Regions from separate parts of the Planococcus sp. TJ-301 genome, predicted to be linked through region 2. Evidence: riboswitches for the same ligand, from Rfam matches in the RefSeq annotation. Region 2 holds a riboswitch; the other holds the start of a gene.
The links. Region 2 has a riboswitch for S-adenosylmethionine ahead of AC4EHJ_RS11620 (methionine ABC transporter ATP-binding protein). Riboswitches for the same ligand answer to the same signal wherever they lie in the genome.
Positions count from the first base shown of each region.

Region 1 (14,695 bases), on a different contig from region 2:
ATCAAATTGATTTGGGGAATCGCCCAGTCGCTGATCGCTGTGATCCTTCTTTCTGCAGGTGGCTTGGATGCCCTGCAGACTGCGCTGATCATCGCCGCATTCCCGTTCTCGTTCATCATGCTGATGATGATGGTATCATTCTACAAAGCAGTTACACTGGATTACAAAGCAACAAAAAGAAAACGCTAAAACGAAAACCGCCGCTTCGGCGGTTTTTTGCTTTTTAAGCGTGTATAATAGAGAAAGTGTTTTTAACGAATGGAGGAAATCTTGTGAATGAAAAACCGCATGTTTTATTAGTTGACGGCATGGCGCTGTTGTTCCGCTCTTTTTTTGCAACATCTGCGGTCGGGCAGTATTTCCGAACGTCAGAAGGGCTTGCAACGAATGCAGTGCAAGGCTTTGCCCGCCATGTACTGGCAGCGAAAACGATGATGAAGCCGACCCATATGGCCGTGTGCTGGGACATGGGCGCTCATACGTTCCGCACAGATATGTTCGAGGGGTATAAATCGAACCGCCCGGCGCCGCCGGATGATATGCTGCACCAATTCGATTTAGCGAAGAAAGTCTCCGAGGAGCTTGGCTGGATGAATTACGGCGAAAAAGGAATCGAAGCGGATGATTTTATCGGCTCGTTCACGAAGCAATGGGAAGGCAAAGCGCAGTTCACCATTATCACAGGGGACAAGGACATGCTGCAATTACTGAATCCTTCAGTGGAGATTGCTTTCATGAAAAAAGGTTTCCATGTCTATGATGTCTACACAGAGATCCGGTTCAAAGAAGAGTATGGCATTGAGCCAGGCCAATTCGCCGACGTCAAAGCGTTCATGGGAGATGCCAGCGACGGCTATCCTGGCGTTAAAGGCATCGGACCGAAAACTGCGCTGCAGTTAATCCAGAAATACGAATCTGTTGACGGCGTACTGGATGCCTTGGATGAATTAAAACCAGCCCAAAAGAAAAAGATAGAAGAGCATAAGGATATGCTGCTGCTATCTAAGGAATTGGCGGTCATTAAATGCGATATTCCGCTCGATGTGTCGCTGGATGAAATTACGGTACCGAATTACACAAACGACCACGTTCAGCTCTTCGACGGCCAGGAACTGAAATTGCTGGCGCGGCAATTGGAGAAAAGCGTGCTGCCAGTCAATCCATTTGAATAGGAACGATTTTGACGAAAGTCAAAAACTTCCGGTTCTTTTCATAAGAAACCGCCTGCAATCTGCTGGGGCGGTTTCTTTTTCCGTTGTCGTGGAAATACAAGATCAAATCATTTTCCCGCTCCTCGAAGCCGATCAGCGGAACCCAATGGTAATTGAAAAGCGGTTTTGAAAACCAGTTAAACGAAAACCAGCGGTCAAACTTCATCGCGAGAGGACGCCCAGCCGCTAGTTCTTTTTTCGCTTCTTCAACCGAATGGATCTTTTCAATGCGATAGCGGCCGGCGGTCAGTTTGATAAACTTCCGGACGAGGCGCCATGTGAACAGGCCGATGCGTGTCGTGCCAAGCGCGCCGTATAGCTCACCGGCGTTCCAGTCTTTTTTTTCATGATGGCGGAGAATGGCTGCCGCTGTGACAGGCCCGCACGCAGAACCTTGCCATTTCGCATCAATTTCCGGGTCATATTGCGACATGCCGTTAAAAGGGATGAGAATTTTCATCAGCACAGCCTCCAGCCGGGAGTAATGTAAGCTCTCTTTATAGGGAAGAGAGGCTTCGTTCCGTTTCAGTCAACAAGTTTTTCAAAGCAGCCCGGAATGTCGTGTAGACTTCAAGTTCCACTTGAATGCCAGCGTGGACAATTTCCCGCACGAAGCGTGGATTGAAGCCGACGTAAATTGGGCGAAGGCCCATCAACTTTAAGGCACTGTTCAAATGCGTCAATTCGTTCGCCAGCTCATTGTAGTCAAACGACTCTACGTCTTCCATGCGGACACCGGTAAAATCAAAAATCACACGTTCGGTTTCACGGTGTTTCTCAGCATATTCGAGCACTTTTGAGCGGATCGTTTCAAAGCGGCCACGGAAGATGAAGCCGGCAATCGGCACCAAAATGGTGTTTGACAAAATCGACGGGATGATCGGCGCGGACATATTGTGTATGACTTTTTCGTAATGCGCAACTAGTTTCTTCAATTCTTGTATTTCTTTAGTTTGTTCCATGAGACACCTCAATGTATATGTTTGCTTCTATTATATCCTAAATACAGCCAAATGATGCACTATACGTAACGCAGGAAACCAGGTTTCAGAATACAAGGTTTCAGCTTACTGATACTCTGCAAAACAGACCCGCTAAACATATGCCCTTGTCTTTGTTTCTATATCGGTGCACTAGCTTCGATACATAGAAGGGCTTAGGAGCGAAATGAAAAGGGCTGCCGAGAATTTCTCGACAGCCCGGAATAGCGAATTCCGTAATCACTTTAGTAGACTTTTATTTTTCCTGGCTGGACAAAAAATCTGTCACGGATTCAGGGGATTTGGCATTCGCACTGTGGAGGTGGGCTGTTTTTTCACCGTTTTTGAAAATCAGCAAGCTCGGGATACCCATGACGTCGTATTTGTCAGCAAGCTCCGGAAGCTCGTCGCGGTTTACATCAAACCATTGATATTGATTGAATTCCTCGATGATCGGGTCGATGAACATATCCATGCGCGTGCAGTCAGGGCACCAGCCAGCTTGGAATTTGACGATGACCGGCTCCGTGCCGCCGATGATTTCGTTGAATTGCTCGTTCGTTGTAATGGGTTTCATAAAATCTCCTCCTAATTAATCTTTAATCAGTGTACCTTGCAGATTGTCTTTCGAAAAGAAATTAATCTCAAGGTCCAGGAAATTTCTAACGATTAAATATTGCGAAAATAGAAAAAATACTTTAAACTAAGGACATAGAGAACGTTCTATTTTTTTTACTTAAAAAATGAATGAGGATTCATTCAAAAAATACTGGGAGGGTTTTCGAGTGGCATACCAAATTAAAAAAGCGGCCGTCATCGGTTCCGGCGTCATGGGATCGGGCATAGCGGCACACCTTGCAAATATCGGAATTCCGGTTTTATTGCTGGATATCGTTCCGCGTGAATTATCAACAGAAGAGCAAGCAAAAGGCTTAACTTTGGAAAATCGCCAAGTGCGCAGCCGCATTGCTGCTACAGCAGTGCAGAAATTGCTGAAACAAAAACCGGCGCCTTTGGCAGCGAAAAAGAACCTTCAGCTAATCACACCAGGAAACTTGGAAGATGATTTGGATAAACTGAAAGACGTGGACTGGATCATTGAAGTCATTGTCGAAAACCTGGATGTCAAAAAATCATTGTACGAAAAATTAGATGCAGTAAGGAAACCCGGCACGATTATCTCGTCCAATACATCCGGCATCAGCATCAACGCGATGGCGGAAGGGCGCACGGAAGACTTTGCTAAGCATTTCCTCGGCACGCATTTTTTCAACCCGCCGCGCTATTTGAAGTTGCTTGAAGTGATTCCGGCCCAAATGACATCTCCGGAAGTGCTCCAATTTATGAAAGATTTCGGTGAAGACCGTTTAGGCAAAGGCGTTGTCGAAGCAAAAGATACGCCAAACTTCATCGCCAACCGCATTGGCACATACGGTTTACTGGTAGCGGTGCGCGAAATGCAGAACCGCGGCTATTCAATCGGCGAAGTGGATTCAGTGACTGGGCCATTGATCGGCCGTCCGAAATCAGCGACATTCCGTACTTTGGACGTTGTCGGGCTCGATACATTCATGCACGTTGCGAAAAATGTCTACGACCAAACGACCGGTGAAGAACAGCAAGTATTCGAAGCACCTGCTTTTATGAAGAAAATGGTGGAGAACGGCTGGCTCGGCGCAAAATCGGGGCAAGGCTTCTTCTTGAAGAAAGATAAAGAAATCCTGGAGCTTGATCCGGAAACCTTGGAATACCGGTCAGCCGGAAATTTAAAAACGCCTTCACAGGAAATGGCGAAGCAGCAAAAAGGCTTGAACGCAAAAGTAAAAATGCTTGTTTACGCAAACGACCGCACAGGCGAATTGCTGTGGAACTTGCTGGCTCCGACATTGCGCTATTCCGCTCAATTGCATGGTGAAATCGCTGATGACATCGTTGCCATCGACAACGCCATGAAATGGGGCTTCGGCTGGGAACAAGGGCCGTTTGAAATATGGGACGCAATCGGTGTGCGCGAATCGGCCGCTAAGATGGCAGATGAAGGACATGTGATTCCAGCGTTCGCACAAAGCTTGCTTGATAGCGGCAATGAAAGCTTCTATAAAGAAGAAAAAGGCGACCTTTATTTCTTCAATGGCACAGATTACACGGCAGTGCCGGTCAACAGCAAAGTGATCGACTTGAAGCGCTTTAAGAAAAAGCACGGCGTCTTGAAGTCGAATTCGGGCGCTAGCTTGATTGACCTCGGTGACGGCATTCTGCTGCTTGAGTTCCACTCACGCTCAAACGCAATCGGCTTGGACATCATGCAGATGATCAATTACGCAGTCGATGAAGTAGAGAAAAACCATAAAGGGCTCGTCATCGGCAACCAAGGCAAGAACTTCTGCGTCGGCGCGAACTTGGGGATGATTTTAATGGAGGCTCAGGACGACAATATTTTCGAACTGGACTTTACGATCAAAACATTCCAAAACGCGTTAATGAAGATCAAATACAGCTCGAAGCCTGTTGTCGTCGCACCGTTTGGCATGACGCTAGGCGGCGGTGCGGAAGTGGCGCTGCATGCAGCGCATATCCAAGCTTCAATGGAAACGTATATGGGGCTTGTGGAAGCAGGCGTCGGGCTGATCCCTGGCGGCGGCGGAAACAAAGAACTATATATCAAGCATTTGAAAGGCTTGCCGCATGGCGTGACATTTGATTACCAAAACGTTGCAAGCAACGTATTCGAAGCGATTGCGATGGCGAAAGTCTCGACATCCGCTGAAGAAGCGCGCGACACCAACTTCTTGAACTTTACAGACGGCATCAGCGTCAACAGCGATCACTTGATCCATGACGCCAAACAAGCTGCGCTTAATTTATATGAAAATGGCTATCAGGCGCCAGTACGCGAAAAAGTGCCAGTCACTGGCGAACCAGGCTATGCAACGCTTTTGCTGGGCGCAGAAGGAATGCACATCTCAGGCTATATTTCCGATTATGATTTGAAGATCGCAAAAAAATTGGCACATGTCCTATCAGGAGGAAAGCTTCCTTACGGCACATTGGTGGACGAGCAATACCTGCTCGATTTGGAGCGTGAAGCGTTCTTGAACCTGGTGTCAAAGCCGAAAACACAACAACGGATGCAGCATATGCTGGTCAAAGGCAAACCGCTCCGGAACTAATAGCTTGATATTAAAGGAGGAAAAAGAAATGCGCGAAGCAGTAATCGTGGCCGGAGCAAGAACACCGGTCGGAAAAGCGAAAAAAGGCTCTTTAGCGACTGTGCGGCCGGATGATTTCGGCGCATTGGTAGTGCGGGAAGCATTGAACCGGGCAGGCTATGACGGTCCGATAGATGATTTGATCATGGGCTGTGCAATGCCGGAAGCGGAGCAAGGTATGAACATCGCCCGCAACATCGGTGCATTGGCAGGTTTGCCGGATACAACGCCGGCAGTGACAGTCAACCGTTTTTGCTCGTCAGGTTTACAGTCGATTGCCTATGCTGCCGAGAAAATCATGGTCGGCTCTGCGGAAGCGGTCATCGCTGGCGGAGTCGAATCGATGAGCATGGTGCCAATGATGGGCAATGTCATCCGCCCCAACGCAAAATTGGCGGAAACGGCACCCCAGTACTACATGAGTATGGGCCATACAGCTGAACAAGTAGCAAACCAATACGGCGTCAGCCGAGAAGACCAGGACGCATTTGCCGTCCGTTCGCATGAGCGAGCGGGTGCAGCAATTGCAGCTGGCAAATTCGATGACGAAATCGTGCCGGTCGAAGTGACCAAACGATTTGTCGATGAAAACAATAAATACCAGGAAAAAACGTTCATGTTCAAGATGGACGAAGGTGTGCGCGACGGCACGAACATCGGCGGCTTGGCCAAATTGCGCGCAGCCTTTTCTGCCCGCGGCTCGGTGACAGCTGGGAATTCGTCGCAGACATCTGACGGTGCAGGCGCATTATTGGTAATGGACCGGGAAAAAGCGGAAGCGCTTGGGCTTAAGCCTTTGGCTAAATTCCGTTCATTCGCGACAGGCGGGGTTCCGCCTGAAGTCATGGGCATCGGCCCGATCGTGGCAATTCCGAAAGCCTTAAAACTGGCCGGCTTGTCAATCAGCGACATCGACGTCTGGGAATTGAACGAAGCTTTCGCTTCGCAATCGCTGGCTGTTGTCCGCAACCTCGGCATCGACATCGATAAAGTGAATTTCAACGGCGGAGCAATTGCCCTTGGGCATCCGTTGGGCGCAACAGGGTCGATTTTGACCATCCGCATGATGAGTGAATTGAAGCGCCAAGGCAAGCAATTCGGCGTAGTGACGATGTGCATCGGCGGTGGAATGGGCGCAGCAGGCGTCTTTGAAATGCTATAGAAATTAACAGTGAACCAATAAAAACAAGGAGGAATTCACAATGGAACAAGAAAAAACATTGATCAAAGGCGGCAGTTTCCTTATCGAAGAGGCAGACCTTTCCCGTGTCTTCACACCAGAAGATTTTACAGAAGAACATAAAATGATTGCCAAAACGACCGAGGATTACGTCAACACCGAAGTAATGCCTGTCGTGGAAAAATTGGAAAACCACGAGTTTGAACATTCCGTGCGCTTGCTGAAATCAGCTGGCGATCTTGGCCTGCTAGGAGCAGACGTTCCAGAACAATACGGCGGACTTGGACTTGATAAAATCGCTTCAGCATTAATTGCTGAAAAAATGTCGAAAGCCGGCGGATTTTCAATCACGCACGGCGCACACGTCGGCATCGGTTCATTGCCAATCGTCCTTTTCGGCAACGATCAGCAGAAACAGCAATATTTGCCGCGCTTGGCGACAGGCGAAATGATCGCTGCTTATGCATTGACTGAGCCGAGTTCAGGGTCAGACGCATTGGGCGCAAAAACAACTGCTCGCTTGAACGAAGCTGGCACGCATTATGTGCTGAACGGGGAAAAGCAATGGATTACCAATGCCGGTTTTGCTGACGTCTTTGTGGTATATGCGAAAATTGATGGCGATAAATTCTCAGCGTTCATCGTTGAACGTGCTTATGCCGGCGTTTCAGTCGGACCGGAAGAAAAGAAAATGGGCATCAAATCTTCATCTACACGCACATTGATCTTAGAAGACGCGCAAGTGCCTGTGGAAAACCTTTTGGGCGAAGCAGGGCGCGGGCACATCATTGCGTTTAACATCCTGAACATTGGCCGCTACAAATTGGGAGTGGGCACAATCGGAGCTTCAAAACGCGCGATGGAAATCACGATTCCTTATACAAATCAGCGCCAGCAATTCAAGACGCCGATTTCATCGTTCAACTTGACTCGCGAAAAATTGGCGACGATGGCTTCTCACTTATATGCTGTAGAAAGTTCGGTTTACCGCACAGTCGGTTTGTTCGAAGACCGCATGAGTGATTTCACGGATGAGCAGCAGGCTGACGGCAAATTGGTGGCCGATTCAATCGCTGAATTTGCAGTTGAATGTTCGTTGAATAAATTCTTCGGCACAGAAACGCTTGATTACATCGTTGACGAAGGCGTTCAGCTTCACGGCGGGTACGGCTTTATGCAGGAATACGAAATCGAGCGCATTTACCGCGATTCCCGCATCAACCGCATTTTTGAAGGAACGAATGAAATCAACCGTTTGCTGGTTCCGGGTACGTTATTGCGCAAAGCATTGAAAGGTGAGCTTCCGCTACTTCAGCACGCACAGAAGTTGCAAGAAGAATTGCTGATGATGATGCCAGAAGAAGTGGGCACAGAAGCTTTGGCGCAGGAAAAATATCTTGTCCGAAACGCGAAGAAAATCGCTTTGTTGGCAATCGGCTTAGCGGCGCAGACATACGGCACGAAATTGGAGCAGGAGCAGGAAGTTCTCGTGAACATCGCCGACATCGTCAGCAATGTCTTCGCGATGGAATCTGTCGTTCTCCGCACAGAGAAAGCAATTGCGGCATCAGGCGAAGTAAAAGCGCAGCAGAAATTGCTGTACACGCAGATTTATTGCCAGGAAGCATTCGATAAGATCGAGAAAGACGCGAAAGAAACATTGATCGCAGCAATCGAAGGCGACAACCAGCGCATGATGCTTTCTGCATTGCGCAAATTAACGCGTTCGACGCCATACAACGTTATCGCGAAAAAACGCGAAGCGGCAGTCAAATTGGTCGAAGCAGAAAAATACGTGGTGTAATAGGGACCAACAGGCTCATTCGGTGAGCCTGAAAACGAAAAGAGGATTGGGCAGGGGGCCTAATCCTCTTTTTGCGTTATTCGGGAGGCACAAGCGAAGGGAGTATTTTACATCGACGCAGCGCCCGCGATTTGGTAAGCTTGGAAAAAAAGGAGGATTTTTCTTGATTACCTATTACGCATATCCGAAATGCACAACTTGCCGAAAAGCGAAAAAATGGCTGGACGACCAAGGGATTGAATACAACGAGATCAATATTGCGGAAGCACCGCCTTCAAAAGAGCAGCTCAGCGAAATTTATGGAGCGAGCGGAGTCGACTTGAAGAAGTTTTTCAACACAAGTGGCATGAAATACCGCGAGCTTGGCTTGAAAGACAAGTTGCCCCAAATGAGCGAAGAAGAACAGTTGGAATTGCTGGCTTCTGACGGCATGCTCATTAAACGTCCGCTGGCTTACGGCTACGGCAAAGTGACACTCGGGTTCAAAGAACAGGACTTTGAGTCCAGCTGGAGATAGAGCAATTGATTTCTTGTATTTCCGATTTGTTTATGTCAAACTTAGATATGAGTAAACTACATAATATGGAGGGTTTTCGATGAGTACACCACTAGAACTTCGTTATTCAAAAGAGCATGAATGGGTCAAGGTAGAAGGCGCGACAGCACGGATCGGCATTACTGATTTTGCACAAGCTGAACTTGGAGATATCGTTTTTGTCGAATTGCCGCAAGTTGGTGACGAACTGAAAAAAGACCAGCCTTTCGGCAGTGTCGAGTCTGTTAAAACTGTTTCTGAACTTTACGCTCCAATCAGCGGAAAAGTACTGGAAGTAAACAGTGAGCTTGAAGATAGCCCGGAATTTGTTAACGAATCCCCTTATGAAAATGCGTGGATGGTGGTAATCGAATCCCCTAGCGAAGCTGAATTGGGCGAATTGATGACAGCTGAGCAATACAAAGAAATGATCAACGAGTAATTCCAAAGCGCCTTTGTGGCGCTTTTTTTATACACAATTCTGGACATACTTTCCGAGCGAGGTGTTGCTTTATGGAAAAAGTGATTGTGGTGGAAGGAATCAGCGATAAAGTGAGGATAGCGCCGCTTATTGCAGAACCCGTGACGATTCTTTGTACAAATGGTACAGTAAGTGCAACAAGGCTTGAAGAATTGCTGCTGCCGTTTGAAGAAATGGATATCATCATATTGGTGGACGCGGACAAATCAGGCGAGAAGCTGCGCAAACTGGTGAAGCGCGAGTTTCCGGAAGCCCGCCATTTCTATATCAACCCGAGCTACAAAGAAGTAGCTGCTACACCTATCCGCATCCTGATGGATATACTGATATCAGCAAACGTTCAAGTCAATAAGTTTATAGCTGAGGGATGAAACCGCATGAATGAATGGACACATAAAGAATGGCTGAAAGAGAAAAATACAAACGACGTGGCTGCTTACTACCTGTATGCGCCGATGTGCGGAACTTGCCAGATTGCTTCGAAAATGCTGGAGGTCGTGCAGGAACTGGTACCGGATCTGCCAATGGGAAAAGCAAACTTGAACTATGTGCAGGAAATCGCTTCGCTGTATCAAGTGGAAAGCGTCCCATGCCTGCTCATCACGCAAAATGGACAGCTGAAAGAAAAGATTTACGCGTTCCAATCCGTACCTTATCTGTATGGAAAGTTAAAATCAGTTGACGTATAAATCCAGGCATGGTAAATTAAATTTCTGAAATTAATTAAATATCGTTACTCTTATTAAGAGTGGTGGAGGGAAGTGCCCTATGAAGCCCGGCAACCGTCATGAAAATGAAATGGTGCCAAGTCACGCGAAGCTGAAACTTCGGGAAATGAGAGATCGGTTCAACTTTTTAAGTTACCCTTCTGCTCATTTCTGCGCAGAAGGGTTTTTATTTTTGGATTAGGAGTGTTTATGGAATGATTGAACTTAAAAAGTTATCGAAAGTGTTCGATACGGGCAAAGGCTCGTTGACAGCGGTCGATGGAGTGGAACTGGACATTGCACCAGGCGAGATTTTCGGCATCATCGGCTATAGTGGAGCGGGCAAGAGCACGCTCATCCGTTTATTGAACGGATTGGAAAAGCCGACGTCGGGGTCAGTCGTCATCAACGGCCAGGACATCACAGCGATCAACAGCAAGGACTTGCGCAAAGCACGCCAAAAAGTCAGCATGATTTTCCAGCATTTCAATTTGCTGTGGTCGCGCACCGTCAAAGAGAATATCGAATTCCCGCTTGAAATTGCAGGAGTGCCGAAAGAAAAACGCGCTGAGCGTGTCTTGGAACTTGTGGAGCTTGTCGGCCTTACCGGAAGAGAGAACGCGTATCCTGCGCAGCTATCCGGAGGGCAAAAGCAGCGCGTCGGCATTGCCCGTGCTTTAGCGAACAACCCGGAAGTGCTGCTATGCGATGAAGCCACTTCTGCATTGGATCCGCAGACGACCGATTCGATCCTGGATTTATTGGTGGATATCAACAAACGCTTAGGATTGACGATTGTGCTGATCACCCATGAAATGCATGTCATCCGCAAAATCTGCCACCGTGTCGCCGTCATGGAAGGCGGCCGCGTCGTCGAATTGGGCGACGTGCTGAACGTTTTCCAGGCGCCAAAAGAAAACATCACCAAACGATTTGTTGCTCAGGTGACAGACACCGAAGATTCCCAGGCAACCATTAAGCATTTGCGCGAACTGTATCCGTCGGGTGTCCTCATCAAACTGGTATTCGTCGGAGACCAAACCGAGCAGCCGATCTTAACGAAACTGATTCGCAAATACCCTGTCGATATCAACATTGTGCAGGGGAATATCGCACATACGCAAAGAGGGGCTTATGGAACATTGATCTTACAAATAAAAGGCTCACAGCCTGAAATTGATGAAGCGATCGCCTTCCTTAATGCAGAAGACGTCCAAACGGAGGTGATGGCAAATGATTGAGTCATTATTCCCGAACGTCGACTGGAATGATATGTGGGAAGCTACGCTCGAAACCATTTACATGACCGCGATGTCGACATTCTTCACGTTTGTCATCGGTTTGGTGCTCGGCATCGTCCTATTTTTGACAGCACCGAAGCAATTATGGGCCAACAGCATTGTCAATTGGCTGACCGGTGCATTCGTCAATATTTTCCGTTCAATTCCGTTCATCATCTTAATCATTTTACTGATTCCATTCACGAAGTATATGATCGGAACGATTCGCGGACCGAACGCCGCATTGCCGGCGTTGATCATCGGTGCTGCACCATTTTATGCACGCATGGTATTGATCGCCCTGAAAGAAATTGACAAAGGCGTAATCGAAGCTGCCCGGTCAATGGGTGCAAGCACGTGGACCATCATTCGCAAAGTGCTGCTTCCAGAATCAAAACCGGCACTTATTTCCGGCATCACGGTGACAGCCATTGCCCTTGTCGGTTATACCGCAATGGCAGGCATCATCGGAGCCGGCGGCCTTGGCACCCTGGCGTTCCTTGATGGTTTCCAAAGAAGCCGTCAAGACGTCACACTTATGGCCACGATCCTCATATTGATCATTGTATTTGCCATCCAGTTTATCGGTGACCGTTTGACTGTAAAGTCGGACAAACGCTAATCATAAAAAACACATAAAAAGGGAGACTGACAACATGAAGAAATTTGTAGCAGGAACATTATTAACAGCATTCGCATTAGCGGGATGCGGAGCAGACGAAGGCGGCTCAGGCGAAGAGTCATCAACATTGAAAATCGGTGCATCGAATGTGCCGCACGCTGAAATTCTTGAACAAGCTAAACCGATTCTTGAAGAACAAGGCATCGAACTTGAAATCGAATCATACCAAGACTACATTTTACCGAACCAAGACTTAGAAGCAGGTGAAATTGACGCTAACTACTTCCAGCACGTTCCTTATCTGGCTTCACAAGTAGAAGAGTTCGGCTATGAGTTTGAAAATGCCGGCGGTATCCACATCGAGCCAATCGGCGTTTATTCTCAAGAATACGATTCTTTGGAAGAACTTCCAGAGGGTGCTACTATCCTAATGAGCAGTTCAGTTGCAGATCACGGCCGCATTTTATCTATGCTTGAAGCGCAAGGTTTGATTAAGTTGGATGAAGCTGTGGAGAAAACGACCGCAGAAGTCAGCGACATTTCGGAAAACCCTAAAAACTTGCAGTTTGAAACAGATTACGAAGCAGCAATTTTAGTGCAAATGTACGAGCAAGGCGAAGGTGACGCTGTATTGATTAACTCTAACTACGCAATCGATGCTGGCTTGAACCCTATGGAAGATTCCATTGCTCTTGAAGATTCAGACTCACCATATGTCAACATCATTGCGGTCCGCAAAGGCGATGAGGACAAGGAAAATGTCCAAGCATTGGTCGAAGTATTGAAATCACAAGAAATCCAAGACTTTATCTTGGAAGAATGGGGCGGCTCTGTCGTACCTGTAGATTGACAAAAAGCATCCGAGAGGATGCTTTTTTATTTTGATAAAATAATGAAAATATTCCGCGTTTTTCTCAAACTATTCTATTTTTTTGCCTCCTATGATACTTTTGAATAATAATGATAATACAATTGTTCATATGGGGAGGACAAAATAATGAAGATTAAGTTTGGTTTGCTGCCAAGAATTATTTTGGCAATCGCTTTAGGAGTGTTAATCGGTTCATTTGCGCCTGAATGGCTGGCTCGCGTTTTTGCCACGTTCACCGCTATTTTTGGAAGCTTTTTGAATTTCATTGTTCCATTGATCATTCTTGGTTTTATCGCTCCAGGTATTGCTAAACTCGGAAAAGGCTCAGGGAAATTACTGGGGCTTGCCACATTTTTCGCTTATTTCTCGACAATAATTGCTGGCATTCTGGCATTTGTGGCATCAACGACAATTTTACCGAATTTCATGAAAGCCGGATCGATGAGCAACATCGATGATCCGGAACATGCACTTGCTGCATCGTATATCGCATTGGAAATGCCGCCAGTATTCGGCGTTATGTCCGCTTTGATTCTCGCGTTTTTGCTTGGAATCGGTATGGCTTCAACAGGCAGCAAAACAATGATTTCGTTCTTTGATGAATTCCAGGCGGTTATTGAAAAGACGATTTCATATGTAATCATTCCATTGCTGCCAATCCATATTTTCGGGATTTTCGGCAATATGGCATACGGCGGGGCAGTTGCTGAAATTTTGTCATTGTTTGCTGTTGTATTCGTCATGATCCTCATCCTTCACTGGATCATGCTCCTGCTGCAATACACGACTGCCGGTACCTTGAATAAAAAAAATCCATTCTTCTTGCTGAAAACGATGATGCCGGCTTACTTTACCGCGCTTGGCACCCAGTCATCTGCGGCAACAATTCCAGTTACCGTCCAGCAAGCACGCAAGACCGGAGCCAACGAACGTGTTGTTGACTTCGCAGTGCCGCTGTTTGCAACGATTCACCTTTCCGGCAGCACAATCACAATCGTGTCTTGTGCAGTCGGCGTCATGTTATTGACTGGCGAAGTGCCGGCTTTTGGCAGCATCTTGCCATTCATCTTGATGCTTGGTGTAACAATGATTGCTGCACCTGGTGTTCCAGGCGGGGCAGTAATGGCTGCTATCGGGCTGCTTGAATCGATGCTCGGTTTCGATCAAACCATGGTCGCACTTATGATAGCCCTTTACTTAGCACAAGATAGCTTTGGTACTGCAACAAACGTAACTGGCGACGGTGCTTTGTCAATGATCGTCGATCGCTTCACAAATGGAAAAAAAGCGTTGCAATAAAACCAATATTTCCTCTATTTCGACTTTTCTCCCAAATATATACAATCAGAAAAAGCTGTGCTACTATAACTTTGGATTGTAAGAAAAAGGGGGAAATATTTATGAAGAAATTACTGGTTATCGGTTTCTCAGTTGCACTTCTATTAGGAGCTTGCGGTGAAGATAAAACTAGCGGGGCTACTGAAGAAGCACCTGCAACAAATGGTGCTGCAAAAGAGGCAGGCAATGCGAAACAGGAAATGATGCGTTTCTACATGTCAGTTCCAAATACGATCAATGCAACAGATGCAGACTTGAACGCTTTTGAAATGGCACAGACAGAAGGCACATTGCCTAAAGCTGAAGAACTTCAAACAATGAAGGATGCAGCTAAAGCTTCAGCTGAAGAAACTTCCGCAGCAGTAGAAGGAATAGAAATTCCTGAAACGCTCGAAGAACAAAAAGCTGATATCGAAGCTGCACTAGCTTCTATTAAAGAGTCTTACGACATAAAAGCTGAAGAGCTGACGAAAGAAG
Region 1 covers NZ_JBZDOH010000004.1:141,878-156,572, forward strand. The annotation lists gene AC4EHJ_RS15455 (glycine betaine uptake BCCT transporter) at 1-189, shown strand, start outside; gene AC4EHJ_RS15460 (5'-3' exonuclease) at 273-1,172, shown strand; gene AC4EHJ_RS15465 (C39 family peptidase) at 1,156-1,671, opposite strand; gene AC4EHJ_RS15470 (STAS domain-containing protein) at 1,709-2,173, opposite strand; gene AC4EHJ_RS15475 (thioredoxin family protein) at 2,448-2,768, opposite strand; gene AC4EHJ_RS15480 (3-hydroxyacyl-CoA dehydrogenase/enoyl-CoA hydratase family protein) at 2,977-5,361, shown strand; gene AC4EHJ_RS15485 (acetyl-CoA C-acetyltransferase) at 5,390-6,562, shown strand; gene AC4EHJ_RS15490 (acyl-CoA dehydrogenase FadE) at 6,603-8,384, shown strand; gene AC4EHJ_RS15495 (arsenate reductase family protein) at 8,548-8,901, shown strand; gene gcvH (glycine cleavage system protein GcvH) at 8,981-9,361, shown strand; gene AC4EHJ_RS15505 (toprim domain-containing protein) at 9,433-9,771, shown strand; gene AC4EHJ_RS15510 (thioredoxin family protein) at 9,778-10,089, shown strand; SAM riboswitch class I at 10,137-10,241, shown strand; gene AC4EHJ_RS15515 (methionine ABC transporter ATP-binding protein) at 10,323-11,348, shown strand; gene AC4EHJ_RS15520 (methionine ABC transporter permease) at 11,341-12,009, shown strand; gene AC4EHJ_RS15525 (MetQ/NlpA family ABC transporter substrate-binding protein) at 12,044-12,859, shown strand; gene AC4EHJ_RS15530 (dicarboxylate/amino acid:cation symporter) at 13,007-14,179, shown strand; gene AC4EHJ_RS15535 (hypothetical protein) at 14,281-14,695, shown strand, end outside.
Region 1: it holds a riboswitch for S-adenosylmethionine, as region 2 does, so the genes downstream of both, AC4EHJ_RS15515 (methionine ABC transporter ATP-binding protein) here and AC4EHJ_RS11620 (methionine ABC transporter ATP-binding protein) in region 2, are expected to answer to the same signal.

Region 2 (14,695 bases):
CTTTCTCCATTGTCAGCAAATGAACAGTTTAATAAAAGCACCTTGTAAAAAGATGACTTCGGTATTGAGCCGAAGCCATCTTTTTTAGATTCTGCAGTATCAACTTTTCGGGCGCAATTCCCATCATTTTCAAAAACAGTTCACCCAGCCACGTAGTTTGCACTAGAGCCTTTCCGCGAAGTGCTATAAACTGAAGATACAGAGAAAATTCTTTGGGTGACCGGATGGGATGCTTTAAGAACGGAATTGTCTTTATTGGAAATACGAAGGGGAAGGGGATTTCTGATGTTAGATGAAAAGTACTTGAATTTATTGGCGGAAAAATACGACTGTGAAGAAAAAGTGGCAACTGAAATCATTAACCTGGAAGCGATACTGGATTTGCCGAAGGGGACGGAGCATTTTGTCAGTGACTTGCATGGCGAGTATCAGGCGTTCCAGCATGTGCTGCGCAATGGTTCCGGCAATGTGAAAGTCAAAATCCGGGATCTTTTTGAAGGGGAAATGCCTGAAGAAGAACTCAACGAATTTGCGACATTGGTTTATTACCCGGAAGAGAAATTGCAATTGATCAAAAGCGAATTCACCAGCAAAAAGAATTTGCGGGAATGGTACGTCGAGACTATTGAGCGTCTGTTGAAACTGGTCGCTTATGCGTCTTCGAAATACACCCGTTCGAAATTGCGCAAAGCGCTGCCGAAGCAATTCTATTACATTATTGAAGAGCTGCTGTACAAGACGGACGAGTTTACAAACAAGAAGGAATACTACGAGAAAATGGTCGAGCAAATCATTTCCCTCGGCCAAACCGATAAGCTGATCATCGGACTGGCTTACACGACGCAGCGATTGGTTGTGGACCATCTTCATGTCGTGGGGGATATTTACGACCGCGGCCCGGCCCCGCATAAAATCGTCGATACGCTCATTGATTACCATTCGGTGGACGTCCAGTGGGGAAACCACGATGCCCTGTGGCTCGGTGCCTATGCAGGATCGAAAGTTTGCTTGGCGAACATTGTCCGGATCTGCGCGCGCTACAACAACCTGGACATTATCGAAGACGCCTATGGCATCAACTTGCGGCCGCTTGTGAACCTGGCTGAGAAATACTACGAGGACAATCCGGTTTTCCGTCCGAAGCGGATTTCAGATGAGCTATTGACTGAGCAGGAACAGCTGCAAATCACCAAGATCCATCAAGCGATTTCCATCATCCAGTTCAAACTGGAAAGCCCGATCATTAAAAGGCGCCCGTGCTTTGACATGGAAGACCGCCTGTTATTAGAAAAAGTCGATTACACCAATAAAGAAGTCACGCTCAACGGTACAACGTATAAGCTTGAAAACACGTGCTTTGCAACGGTCAACCCGGAGCGGCCGGAAGAATTGCTGGAAGAAGAAGCGCAAGTGATGGACAAGCTGCTGTTCTCGATTCAGCATTCGGAAAAACTGGCGCGCCATATGAATTTCCTCATGAAAAAAGGCAGCCTGTATATGCGCTATAACGGCAATCTGTTGATCCATGGCTGCATTCCGCTGGAAGAAAACGGCGATATGAAAGAAATGGAAATCGAAGGCAAAACTTACGCGGGACGCGAGTTGCTGGATGTTTTCGAACATTACCTGCGCTACGCATTCGCCCACCCGGAAGAAACCGATGATTTTGCGACTGATATGGTGTGGTACCTGTGGACAGGGGAAAATTCCTCGCTTTTCGGCAAACGGGAAATGACGACGTTCGAGCGTTACTTTATCAAAGAAAAAGAAACGCATAAAGAACGGAAAAACCCGTATTACCATTTGCGGGAAGATGAAGCAATGTGCCGCAAGATGCTTGCGGAATTCGATTTGAATCCCGATTACGGACGCATCATCAACGGCCATACGCCGGTAAAAGAAATCGACGGCGAAAACCCGATCAAAGCGAACGGCAAAATGATCGTCATCGATGGCGGCTTCTCCAAAGCATATCAATCCACCACCGGAATCGCGGGCTATACTTTGCTCTACAATTCCTTCGGCATGCAGCTCGTCGCCCACCAGCACTTCAATTCGAAAAAAGAAGTCTTGAGCAATGAAACCGACGTCTTATCGGTGAAACGGCTAGTTGACGAAGAATTGGAACGGAAAAAAGTGCGGGAAACGAATATCGGGGAAAAGTTATTGCAGGAAATTGCTGACTTAAGAAACTTGAGAAAGCACCGGTATATGAAGTGATATAAATGAAGGTGAGAAGCACAATCGGCGATTAGCAGCCGGTTGTGCTTTTTGTTTGAGTTGCTTTTTCATGATTGTGTTGTTCCTAGGCGAACGGCTTTTCCATTTAGGATTTTGAACTTGGATCATAGAGAGACTCTCTACCGCTAGTGCTGGTTAAACTCCAGACAGGTCATGTTAACTCCGCAGAAACCCTTGTTAACACATAAAACCAGCTCCCCAAACCAAAAAAGATCCGAGACGCCTCAGCGCCTCGGATCTTTCCACATCTTATTTCTTTTTAGCTTGCCCTTTGTTCGTGACCACTGTGTAGTTGCCGAACTCGTTGACGTTCAGCGTGAACGTTGAGCCGTTCAATTCGCCTTGGATGATTTTCCATTTGCCTTGTGCGTCTTCGCGTGCACCGAATTGGACTTTGATGCTGCTGTCCGTGTCGAATGCCAGTTCAACGCTTGACGTGAATTGGACAGGAATTTCATTGCCTTCTGCGTCTGTGATGGCGATATTAAATTGCTGCGCTAATGCTGGGCGGCTGTCTACTGTTGCCGCATCTTCAACTGCGAAGTCGAGATTAAAGCCTTCGCCAGCTGCTGCTGCGATTTGCTGTAGATTAGCTGCTGACAAAGTCAAATCAGCAGTCGGCAAGTCAATCAATAGATCTTTGCCGCTTTCGAGCAATGCTGCGATCGTGCCTTCTGTGAATTCAATCGTTAATTCGCCTTCTTCGTTGAATTCGCCAGCTTTGACGACTGCTTCTTCACCTGACAGGTCAGGATCTGCTTCTTGCTCGCCAGGAACTGTCGGTTCGACGTAAGCGCCAGCTACGATGCGCCCTTCAACAACAGGGTTAACGTTTTCTAATGACGTAATGTGGTCAACGAACATATCGAAATCCGTGAATCCTGGCTCAGATACGCGTCCATCTTTATAAGCTGCGCCGAATGACGTATAGCCATCGCCGCCTGCAGCTACGAATGTATTCGTTGCTACTTTGTAGTTTTTAGCAAGGTCTAATGCTGTGAACGCATCGCCTTCTTTAACACTTACTGAAGTAACGCGCGATCCTACTGCTTTAGCTGGATCGAATGTGAACTTCATGCCCGCAACGTGAAGGAATGCACCCAATTCATTCGGATATTGGGAAACACTGTGCTCTAGAGCCGTTTTCAGCTCAGCGCCAGTCAAGTCCATGATGGCAAGCGAGTTGCCGAATGGCAACGTCGTCAAGACTTCACCGTACGTGATTGGTCCAGCATTGATTGATGCACGGATGCCGCCGCCGTTTTGAACAGCAATCACTGTTTCAGCGTCAACGGTCTTCGCTTTCGCAAGCATGCCGTCTGTGATCAAGTTTCCAAGGTTCGTTTCAGAAGAGCGTACACCGACTCCGTCTCCAGGAGTTTGGCTACGTCCGCCGTTAAGAAAAACGTCAGCTTCAGCGCCTGTTGGCTGAGTTTTGATTGCATTGATTTCATCTGAATACTTTTTAAGTGCCGCTGCTACTTCTGCATCCGGCGTCAGTGTAGTTGCAGCTACATCATGCAAAACGCCTGTGTGGCTTGTGATAACGCCGGCATCGTCAAAAGTGACGTCCAATTGCCCAAGGAATTTGCCGTACTCGTTAGCTTGCACGATGACGATCGGGTCGCCGTTTTCCACAACAATTGGAGGCTGGACTTTCGTATGAGTGTGCCCGCCAACAATGATGTCGATTCCTGGAACTTCTGCAGCCAATGTCATGTCGTTGTCGTAATTCACTGAATCATTAAGGCCGATGTGCGTAAGCGCGATGATCTTGTCTACGCCTTCCGCTTCAAAAGCCGCTACAGCTTCTTCAGCCGCTTCGATGTAATTCGAGAACGTCACATCGCCGGGGCTTGAAATGTTTACTGTCTCTGCTGTCGTCAAACCGAAGATCCCGACTTCTTCGCCGTCGATTTCTTTGATGATGCCGTTGTAAATTTCACCGTCTTCAAATACTCTTGTATATTCAGCATTCTGGTAATCCTTGATAAAGGTGTTCTGTGAAAAGTCCGCGTTTGCCGATACGAATGGCAAGCCTGCAGCAAACATGAATTCACTAAGTGCCTGATGGCCATCCGTTGCACCAAGGTCAAATTCATGGTTTCCGAAAGTCATGGCGTCATAGCCCATCAAATTCATCATTTCCGCATCCGCTTGGCCCTGGAATGTGTTGAAGTAAAGTGTTCCTGAGAAAACATCTCCCGCATCAAGCAATAGATTATTCGGTTTTTTCGAGCGGATATCATTGATGATTCCGGCGCGCTTGGCCACTTGGTCCAAGTTCGCGTGCGTGTCATTCGTGTGCATGATCGTCAGCTCGAAATCACCTTCTGCTGCTTGTACGTTGCCCGGAGCTTGAACTCCGATGACGCTAGCTGTCAATACAGCCGCAATCGCGGTTTTAAAGACTTTTCCTTTCATTCGACACCATCCTTAGTTTTTTTTGAGCGATTGGCGGATACCGGGCTGTTGCCTGTGCACACAAGCACTGCGGCAAATTGTCTTTCGATGTATTTCCAACACAGCAAGTAAGCGCAATCATTCATTTTCAGTTTAGCATGTCCCATTTACAGGAACAACAAAATTTTATAATCTTTTGCCTTTTAAATAAGTCTTTATGCCCTCTTTACGTCCAGTTAATAAAACCTATAGTTTGCAGCTTGAAATTTGGGAGGGGAATAGGCTCGAATCCGCTTTATTTGTGAGGTTCACATGGGGCAATGTAAATATAAAAGCGGTGGACTGCCAGTGAAACTGCTAGTGGACGAAGAAGTGAAAAGAACCAATTTTAAGCGCTGTTGCACATACAAAAACCAATCGGTGAAGTATTGCTATCCGAGCTTTCACATTACAATTCATGACCGTCTCAAATCGAAAATACTGAATATAGTGACATTTTAACACCTTCTGTAAACTCCGCATAGTGTATCCACGCCAATAGATTTGGGGCGTTTATTGTGCAAAATAATGGAATGAAGCCTGTAGCAAATAAGACTTCTTCCACCGATAAATAATGCTAAACTATTCTCATAACGAGTTATACAGGAGGGCAGCTATGGAAACCTGGTTTGGTGCAACGTCCGACTATCCTTTTGAGTTTTTTTCCCTTAGCCACTTGCTGGCGTTAAGCGTAGCCTTCATTGGACTCTTTTGCATTATCCTGTTGAAAGATAGATTAGGAGTGAAAGCTCAGCTGTTCCAGCGGCTGCGCTGGCTATTGCTTGCCATTCTGATTTTCTCGGAAGTTTCCTACCAGTATTGGGCCATTACACATGATCTTTGGAGTTTCAGCCGCCATGTGCCGCTTCACTTATGTGGAATCGCCTCTATTACTGCCATGGCCGGCTTGCTGACATTGCGGCCTTTTTGGATTCAGGTCTCATTTTTTATCGGGATTGTTCCGGCTGTGCTGGCCTTATTGACCCCCGAATTGCCTTACGATTATCAACATTACCGGTTTTGGAAATTCTTTATCCATCACACCGCGATTTCTTGGGCTTGCTTGTTTCTGGGATTGGTCTTTCCAAGCACCATCACCATCCGTTCGGTGTTTTCCGTTTATGCATTGCTGCTTGTTTACGCCGCAGTTATCGGTTTCCTTGTGAACCCCATGACGGAATCCAATTATCTCTACTTGGATCGTCGGCCGTCCACCGCTTCTCCATTGGATTTTTTCGGAGACGGCCTTTGGTATTACATCAATCTGTGTTTGGCCGCCTTGCTCCTGTTTTTTGTGCAGTACTTGATATTCCAAAAGCTCTTTAAAAAAGCGTCTAAGCGGAAAAGGGTATTCTAAAGGAATCTGATCATACATTGCAATTTATACTGCACCTATCGCTGCTGAGAAGAAATCAATGTTTTTCTAAGCGGAACATAAAGTAAAACTTAAAATTTACCAATTCGTATATAAAAGATAAAAACTCATCTCAAATGAACTTATGGGAGGGGCAAGATGTCTGCAAAAGTAAGAAGTAAGATCCAATAAAATGAAAAGCACAAAGGGCTAGTCTTTAGCCCTTTGTGCTTTTTTGCTATTAGCCAAGCAGCACCAGAGCGTCCAAGAAAAATTCTTCTTCAATCCGATTTTCAGGTTCAATATAATGAAAAAAATATAGAAATGAAGGAATCTTTTCTATTTACAATTATCAGAAAAAGGAATAAACTATTAAAAAGTTTCCTTTAGGAAAAACAATTCAACTAGCAACAAACAATGTCGGGAGGGAATAAAATGGCTTATGCACTCGTATTAAAAAATGTCCACGTCTCTTACCACGGCAAAGCAGCGATCCAAGAAATTGATTTAAGGGTTGAACAAGGAAACATCTTAGGAATTATCGGGCCTAACGGTGCTGGGAAGTCGACTCTGTTAAAGGCATTATTGAACCTCGTGCCGATTGATAAGGGCAGCATCGAGATATTGGGAAGTACGTTGAAGGAGAACCGCAAAAAAATCGCGTACGTTCCGCAGCGAAGCGAGTTTGACTGGGATTTTCCCATCCATGTTCTTGATACCGTCTTGATCGGAACTTATCCGACTCTGGGGCTATTCAAGCGTCCAAAGAAAAAAGAAAAAGAGTGGGCTTACGCGTGTTTGGAACAAGTGGGCATGGAGAAATTTGCAGATCGACAAATCGGGGAACTTTCCGGGGGCCAGCAACAGCGCGTATTTCTCGCACGAGCGCTAGCACAAAATGCCGACCTGTTCTTTTTGGATGAACCTTTTGTCGGCATTGACGTTTCTAGCGAAGAAACGATTATCAATCTTTTGAAAGATTTAAAAGATCAAGGGAAAACGGTAGTAGTCATCCACCATGATTTAAGCAAAGCGAATGATTATTTTGATCAATTACTGTTACTGAACAAACAGGTAATTCATTTCGGAAACCCTCAGGAAGTATTGCGTCCAGAAATCATCCTGAAAGCGTACGAACGAGAATTGTCCTTTTTGCATGAAGTAGGGGTGAGCTGATCATGGCTTTTATCGAGGGGATTATCCAATATGACTTTTTGCAAAAGGCGTTAATGACTTCAATCATGGTCGGCGTCATTTGCGGCGTCATCGGCTGCTTTATCATTTTACGCGGCATGGCATTGATGGGAGATGCGATTTCACATGCGGTGTTGCCGGGAGTGGCCATCGCCTACGCACTGGGCATTAATTTTTTCTTTGGTGCTGTGTTCACAGGGGTTTTAACCGCAATCGGAATCGGCTTTGTCAGCCAAAACAGCCGCATCAAACAAGATACATCAATCGGCATCATGTTTACAGCTGCATTCGCTTTAGGCGTTATCCTGATTACAGTACTCGAAAGCAGCACGGATTTGTATCATATTTTGTTTGGCAATGTATTGGCAGTCCGGCCATCGGATATGTGGATCACGCTCGGTACCGGAGTGCTTGTATTAGCCGCGGTTTATCTTTTTTACAAAGAGCTTCTTGTCACATCTTTTGATCCGACAATGGCAGAAGTTTACGGGCTTCCAGTGAGGCTCATCCATTATTTCTTAATGACGCTGCTGACGATGGTGACAGTCGCTTCTTTGCAGACAGTTGGTATTGTACTGGTCGTAGCCATGCTCATTACGCCGGCGGCAACTGCTTATCTGCTGACAGATCGGTTATCGGTGATGATTTTTCTCTCAGCTGCCATAGGAGCAAGTGCTTCCGTCATCGGCCTGTATTTCAGCTTCACTTATAATTTGGCGTCAGGCGCTACGATTGTACTTGCAGCAACAGCGCTATTCTTTTTGGCTTTCCTGTTTTCTCCTAAACAAGGGGTGATTTGGAGAGAACTGAGTGCCAAGAAAAAACAGAACAAGTTGATGACTTAAAATTTACAAAAGGGGAGCATACCGATGAGAAATCATAAGCAGTTTTTAGTTATTAGTCTTTTATTGCTTCTTGCTTTGGGAGGGTGTGGAAGCGATCCATACCAAAACAACGCGGCAAGCGAAAATGAAAATACCATACAGGTAGTCACCACCTACTCCATTATTTACGATATTGTCCGAAATGTAGGAGGAGACCGGGTAGAAATTCATAGCTTGGCTCCGGTCGGATCCAATCCGCATGAATACGATCCGCTGCCAAGGGATGTACAAAAAACAACCGATGCTGATGCCGTCTTCTATAACGGCTTGAATCTTGAAGCAGGGAATTCCTGGTTTGAAAAACTCCTGGACACTGCTGGCAAAACAGGGGAGGATGCACCCGTATTTGCACTGAGCAAAGGGGTCGAGCCGATGTTTTTGACAACTGAAGGCAAAGAAGGCGAAGAAGATCCTCATGCCTGGCTTGATGTGCAAAATGGCATTAAATACGCAGAAAATGCAAGGGACGCATTCATCAAGATCGATCCGGAACATGCGGAAGAATACGAGCAAAATGCGGAAGCCTATATTGGCGAGTTAGAAGCGCTTCATCAAAATGCCATTGAACGGTATAGCGAAATTCCAGAAGAACAACGTACTTTTGTAACGAGCGAAGGCGCATTTAAATACTTCAGCCAAGCGTATGATTTCCAAGCAGAATATATTTGGGAAATCAATCAGGAAAATCAAGGAACACCCAAGCAGATTACGCATATAGTGGACCTTATTGAAGAACAGAATATCGAAGGCTTATTTTTAGAAACCAGTATCGACCCTCGCAGCATGGAAGCGGTCTCAAGAGAAACCGGGATGGAAATCAAAGGGAAAGTATTCACCGATTCGATTGGGAAACCAGGAGAAGAAGGCGATACGTATATCAAAATGATGGAATGGAATATCGACACTATTTTGAATGGGCTGACTAACTAAAGGGAAGATTTTAGCGGTTATAAGTTGAACAAAATATGTTGATATTGATAAACCGCTTTGGACGCTTTGGGCAGAGCAAAGACGATTGTTTCTGTCCCGGCTACGCTAGCTTCGGGACATGAAAAAGCGTTGCATCGCTGCGCTAGCTTCGAAGCAAAGGAAATGGTCCAAATTAAATTTGGCCATCTCCTTGCCTAGTCCCTTGACGCGCCTCCGCTAAGAGATTTCTCGATATGAAGCAAAACAGCGGTGACGCCCGCGGCAAAAAAACATGTGCCCTATCTCTGCATCTAAAATACACCTTTATTGTTAGACGACCATCTAACGAATAAGGGTGTATTTTTATTGGGAAGTTGAATGGATTGCCTATTCATACGGACTTAAAAAGTTACATTTTTGCGCGCTTCTAAAAAATATTCAACATTAAAAATCACATCATAAACAGGCCACTATAATTTATAAATAGTTGTGTTCCAAGTATTATCCATTAGATTACCTCCTAGGAAGCTATTATCCCTTTACGCTATCTTTCTTCAATAATCAGAATAGTTAAAATAATACAGAAATATTTCACAAATAGAAGAAATTGAAATATGGCTGTAATCAGTGGTAGAGGTTTAACTGATATACTAAGTGGGTTAGAGGTTTGAGAAGTAAACTCTTACATAAAATTATTTCTAAGCCAATTAATAGATTTCTAAACATAGAAAATACTTTCTTACATTATTATCAATCATATATAGCAATATCAGAAAGATATCGGAAGGGGAAAAAATACTTGATTTCGAAATGGATGATGACCAGTTTATCTTCAATATTAGCCATATCCATTTTAGTCCCAACGGCTAATGCAGATAACCTGGATAAATTAGAAGAGAAAAAACAAGAAGCCCAGCAGCAGCAAAGCGAACTGAATTCGGGCATCAATGAAAAAGAGGGGCAACTCAATCAGAATGCTACGAAATTGGAGCAGCTTGCGGCGAAAATAGCAGATTTGAATACCCAAATTACCGAAACAGAAGCAAAGATCAATCAGGTGCAATCCGAAATCGAAGGGACAAAATCCGAAATCGATGAATTGAGAAAATCGATTGAAGAACTTGAACAAAAGATTGCGGAGCGTACAGGACTGCTTAAGGAACGGGCTCGTGCCATCCAATTAAGCGGGGGATCGGTCGAATATCTCGACGTCCTGCTTGGCGCCAATAGTTTCGTTGATTTCATTGACCGTTTTTCTGCAGTCAACGCGCTGATTGAAGCGGATCGTGAGATTATGCAAAATCAGGCGGATGACAAAAAAGCATTGGCCGAACAAAAAGCGCAAGTTGAAAGCAAGCTTAATGACCAGGAAACACGCCGTTCGGAACTGGTCGGGTTAAAAGCTTCGTTTGATGGACAGAAAAAAGAGCAAGCCGGCCTGGTAAATGAGCTGGAAGCCGAACAACAAAGGTTAGCGACAGAAAAAGGCAGCCTAGAGATTAAATTCAGTGAAGTAATCGAAATCAGCGAAGACTTGGAAAAACAAATCGCTGATGAGCAAGCCCGCTTGGCTGAAATTGCAAGAAAAGCGGAAGAAGAACGTCTTCGTAAAATAGCAGCTGAAAAAGCTGCTGCAGAAGCACGGGCACAAGCTGCGGCGGCAGAGGCACGAGCACAAGCTGTTGCAGAAGCACGAGCACAAGCAGCTGAAGAAGCGCGCGCTCAAGCCACAGCAAAAGATGAAGCAGAGGCACTCGCTCAAGCGGCAGAAGCAGAGGCACTCGCTCAAGCGGCAGAAGAAGAGGCCCTCGCTCAAGCGGCAGAAGAAGAGGCGTTAGCACAGGCCGCTGCTGAAGAAGCACGCGCTGCAGAGGCTCGGGAAGCTGCCAGCAGTTCCAAGGCTTCAGCTGTTCCGGCAGCGAAAACAGAAAGTCCTTCTGTAAGCCCAATCCCTGCAGCCGCAGCTGCTCCTTCTTCTGGAGCAATGTTTATCAGACCGGTTGCTGGCCGATACTCATCCGGCTACGGTGGACGGGATATCGGAGAAGGTGCTGAATCGCATTTAGGGCAAGATATAGCAAATGCTACCGGCACACCGATTTCTGCGTCAGCGTCCGGTTATGTTTCTTTTGCCGGCGTGATGGGTGGATACGGAAATGTCGTCATTCTTACCCATTCGATCAATGGCCAATCCTATGCGACTGTTTACGCTCACATGAACGCGATTAGCGTATCAGCTGGCCAAGCCGTTTCACAAGGCCAAACGGTCGGTTTGCTTGGTTCGACAGGACGCTCAACCGGTCCGCATCTACATTTTGAAATTCATATTGGTTCATGGAACGGATCGCGTTCTAATGCGGTAAATCCAATGAATTATCTACAATAATAGTGAAAACGGCGTGCTTTTAACTAAAGCATGCTGTTTTTTTGACTTTGGTTTTGAAAATCTTTTGATAAAAAAGTTGACGGAATTCAAAACTAAATCTGGCGAATTCCGTTAGTTTGATAGTCGGATACACGCATTGAAATATAATGGAGCCATTTGGCTAGTTATCAATGAATGACATGTTTCCTTGAAGGCGCATACGAAAATATCGATTTGAAAAGCGCCCGGTTGGAATTAGAAAAAATACCTGGAGACCAATCGGTTCAGCAATTGCGCATTTGGTCAATTGACGGAGAAGAGAACGCAATGAACGTCCACCTCTATGCAAAAAGAGACGGACTTGAAGATGCCCGAACCATTGAACAACTTGTTAGGGAAGCAACAGCTGAACTAAATATTGGATTTTCTACAATAGAGATGGAAGGGGTAAATGAATAGTTCCAAGCTTTTTTGAGCTGGGATCCAAGTTGATAGTGGGGGTAGGAAAGGATGGGGAGCGAGCATACCCATTCTCACAATCAAAATAAAAAATACGAAATAAATTCGCCTTCTGAAGCTGGTCTAACAATTTCGAAAACAGCAATTACTTTCAAAAAAAGGTTTGACAGCATTTAGGATGTCCTATACTATTAAATCCAAGCCAATACACAACTTCATATGGAACATTATCAAGAGAGACCGAGGGACAGGCCCGAAGACGTCCAGCAACCCCCAGCACGAGCTGGGAAGGTGCTAAATCCTGCAGAATGATTTCATTCTGAAAGATAAACCAATTCCATTTACGGTGCCTCTTTCTATATGAAAGAGGCACTTTTTTATTGGTAGGAAAGAGGAGGACCATCATGATCAGCATACAAAACCTATCAAAAGACTATAAAACGAAAAGAGGTCTGGTGACCGGCGTAGACAACGTCACGCTGACCATTAACGAAGGCGAAATTTTCGGCATTGTCGGCTACTCGGGAGCGGGGAAAAGTTCGCTGCTGCGCTGCATGAATTTATTGGAACAGCCGACAAGCGGCGATATTGAAGTGGACGGCTTGAACCTGACCCACCTTCGCGGTGAAAAGCTTCGGCAGGCACGGCTGAAAATCGGCATGATCTTCCAGCATTTCTATTTGATCAGCCAAAAGACGGTCGGCGAAAACGTCGCGTTTGCGCTGAAAGCGGCCAAGCGGCCAAAAGAAGAGTCGGCGAAACGGGTCGACGAATTGCTGGACATGGTCGGATTGGCGGATAAGAAAGACGTCTATCCCGCACAGCTGAGCGGCGGGCAAAAGCAACGTGTCGGCATTGCACGGGCGTTGGCGAACAACCCGTCGGTCCTGCTTTGCGATGAAGCCACATCCGCGCTTGACCCGAATACCACGCTGTCGATCCTGCGGCTGTTGAAAAAGATAAACCGGGAACTGAACATCACGATTGTCCTCATCACCCATGAAATGAACGTCGTCAAAGAAATCTGCGATCGGATGGCGGTCATGCAGGACGGCAGGGTCATCGAAGAAGGAGAAGTCTACGACATCTTTTCGGATCCCAAAACCGATTTAACGAAGGAATTCATTTCTTCTGTCGTGTCGTTTGATGTGCCGCAGCCGATTCTCGATGCGTGTACAGGAAGCATCATCAAAGTGCAGTTCAAGGGAGCGGTGGCCGGAGAAGGCGTCATCACCGATACCGTCCAGCATTTTGATGTCAAAGGGAACTTTCTCCACGGTACCATCGAATATATACAGGAAAAGCCGCTTGGGTTGTTCTTGATGGAAATCCAAGGACAGCCGGAAAATATCAGGAGGGCCATCACCTATATGGAAGGCCGTGGCGCAAAAGTGGAGGTGATTAAAAATGGGCTTTGATTTTCAGCATATGATCGAATTATGGCCGGATATTTCAAAAGCATTCGGCGAAACCTTATACATGATCGGCGTGTCGCTCGCGATTGCCATTGTCGTCGGATTGCCGCTCGGCATCGTGTTGTTTGTCACCGACAAAGGGCTGTTTCTGGAAAACCGGGTGATCAAATCGATTCTCGGCTTTATCGTCAATATGGTGCGGTCGATTCCGTTCATCATCTTGCTCGTTGCATTGATTCCGTTGACCAAGCTATTGGTGGACTCGACCATCGGGCCAGCGGCAGCAAGCGTATCGCTATCAGTCGCAGCCATCCCATTTTTCGCCCGCATCGTCGAAACGTCGCTGCGCGAAATCGATAAAGGGGTCATTGAAGCCGCTGTTGCGGTCGGCGCTACGCCGTGGATGATCATCAAAGATGTGCTGTTGCCGGAAGCGAAGCCGGGCATCATCCAAGGCGTCACGATCACAATCATCTCTTTGGTTGCCTACTCCGCTATGGCGGGAGTCGTAGGCGGTGGCGGCATCGGCGATTTGGCGATCCGCTTCGGTTATTACCGCTACGACAATACCATCATGATCGTCACCGTCGTCATCTTGATCGTTCTCGTCCAAATTCTTCAGCAACTTGGAGACTGGACATCCAAAGCAATAGACAAACGATAATAAAAGGAGAGAAACTCACATGAAAAAATTCATCTTACCAGCTATCCTGCTCATCCTGCTTGCCTTGCTCGCCGCATGCGGCGGTGGTGGTGAAGAATCGAACACCGACAGCAAATCCATCAAACTCGGCGGAACGGCCGGCCCTTATAGCGACATGCTGAACGAGGCATTCAAGCCAGCTCTTGAAGAAAAAGGCTACGAAGTGGAAATTGTTGAATTCAGCGATTACATTCAGCCGAATAACGCCTTGGATAATGGCGACCTTGACGCCAACTTGTTCCAGCACTCGATTTACCTGGAAAACTTCTCGACAGAAAACGGCATGGACCTGACCGGTTTGATCACCGTGCCAACAGCGCCAATGGGCATTTATTCCAACGTTTTTAAGTCAATCGAAGAAATCAAAGACGGCGCAACTATCGCTATTCCGAACGATCCGGTCAACGCGGCGCGGACGTTCTTGGTGTTGCAGGACCACGGCTTGATCACACTCGATCCGGCAGCTGAAGAATTGACGGTTTCTGAAAAAGACATCGATGAAAATACGAAAAACCTTGTGTTCCAGCCAATCGAAGCAGGCGGCTTGCCGCGTGCTGTTGAAAGCTCGGACTTGGCAGCTGTGCCAGGAAACTTTGCGCTGGCGGCTGAAATGGACCTGCAGGATGCGCTTGTTCTTGAAGACATGCCGGACCAATACCGCAACTTAGTGGCGGTCAAGACGGAAAACAAAGACACGCAATTAGCCAAAGATTTAGTGGAAATTGTGGA
Region 2 covers NZ_JBZDOH010000002.1:143,750-158,444, forward strand. The annotation lists gene AC4EHJ_RS11575 (aldose epimerase family protein) at 1-23, shown strand, start outside; gene AC4EHJ_RS11580 (fructose-1,6-bisphosphatase) at 286-2,220, shown strand; gene AC4EHJ_RS11585 (bifunctional metallophosphatase/5'-nucleotidase) at 2,491-4,665, opposite strand; gene AC4EHJ_RS11590 (YwaF family protein) at 5,300-6,040, shown strand; gene AC4EHJ_RS11595 (metal ABC transporter ATP-binding protein) at 6,473-7,213, shown strand; gene AC4EHJ_RS11600 (metal ABC transporter permease) at 7,216-8,076, shown strand; gene AC4EHJ_RS11605 (metal ABC transporter substrate-binding protein) at 8,101-9,045, shown strand; gene AC4EHJ_RS11610 (peptidoglycan DD-metalloendopeptidase family protein) at 9,824-11,410, shown strand; gene AC4EHJ_RS11615 (cation transporter dimerization domain-containing protein) at 11,585-11,848, shown strand; SAM riboswitch class I at 12,073-12,181, shown strand; gene AC4EHJ_RS11620 (methionine ABC transporter ATP-binding protein) at 12,253-13,266, shown strand; gene AC4EHJ_RS11625 (methionine ABC transporter permease) at 13,256-13,927, shown strand; gene AC4EHJ_RS11630 (MetQ/NlpA family ABC transporter substrate-binding protein) at 13,947-14,695, shown strand, end outside.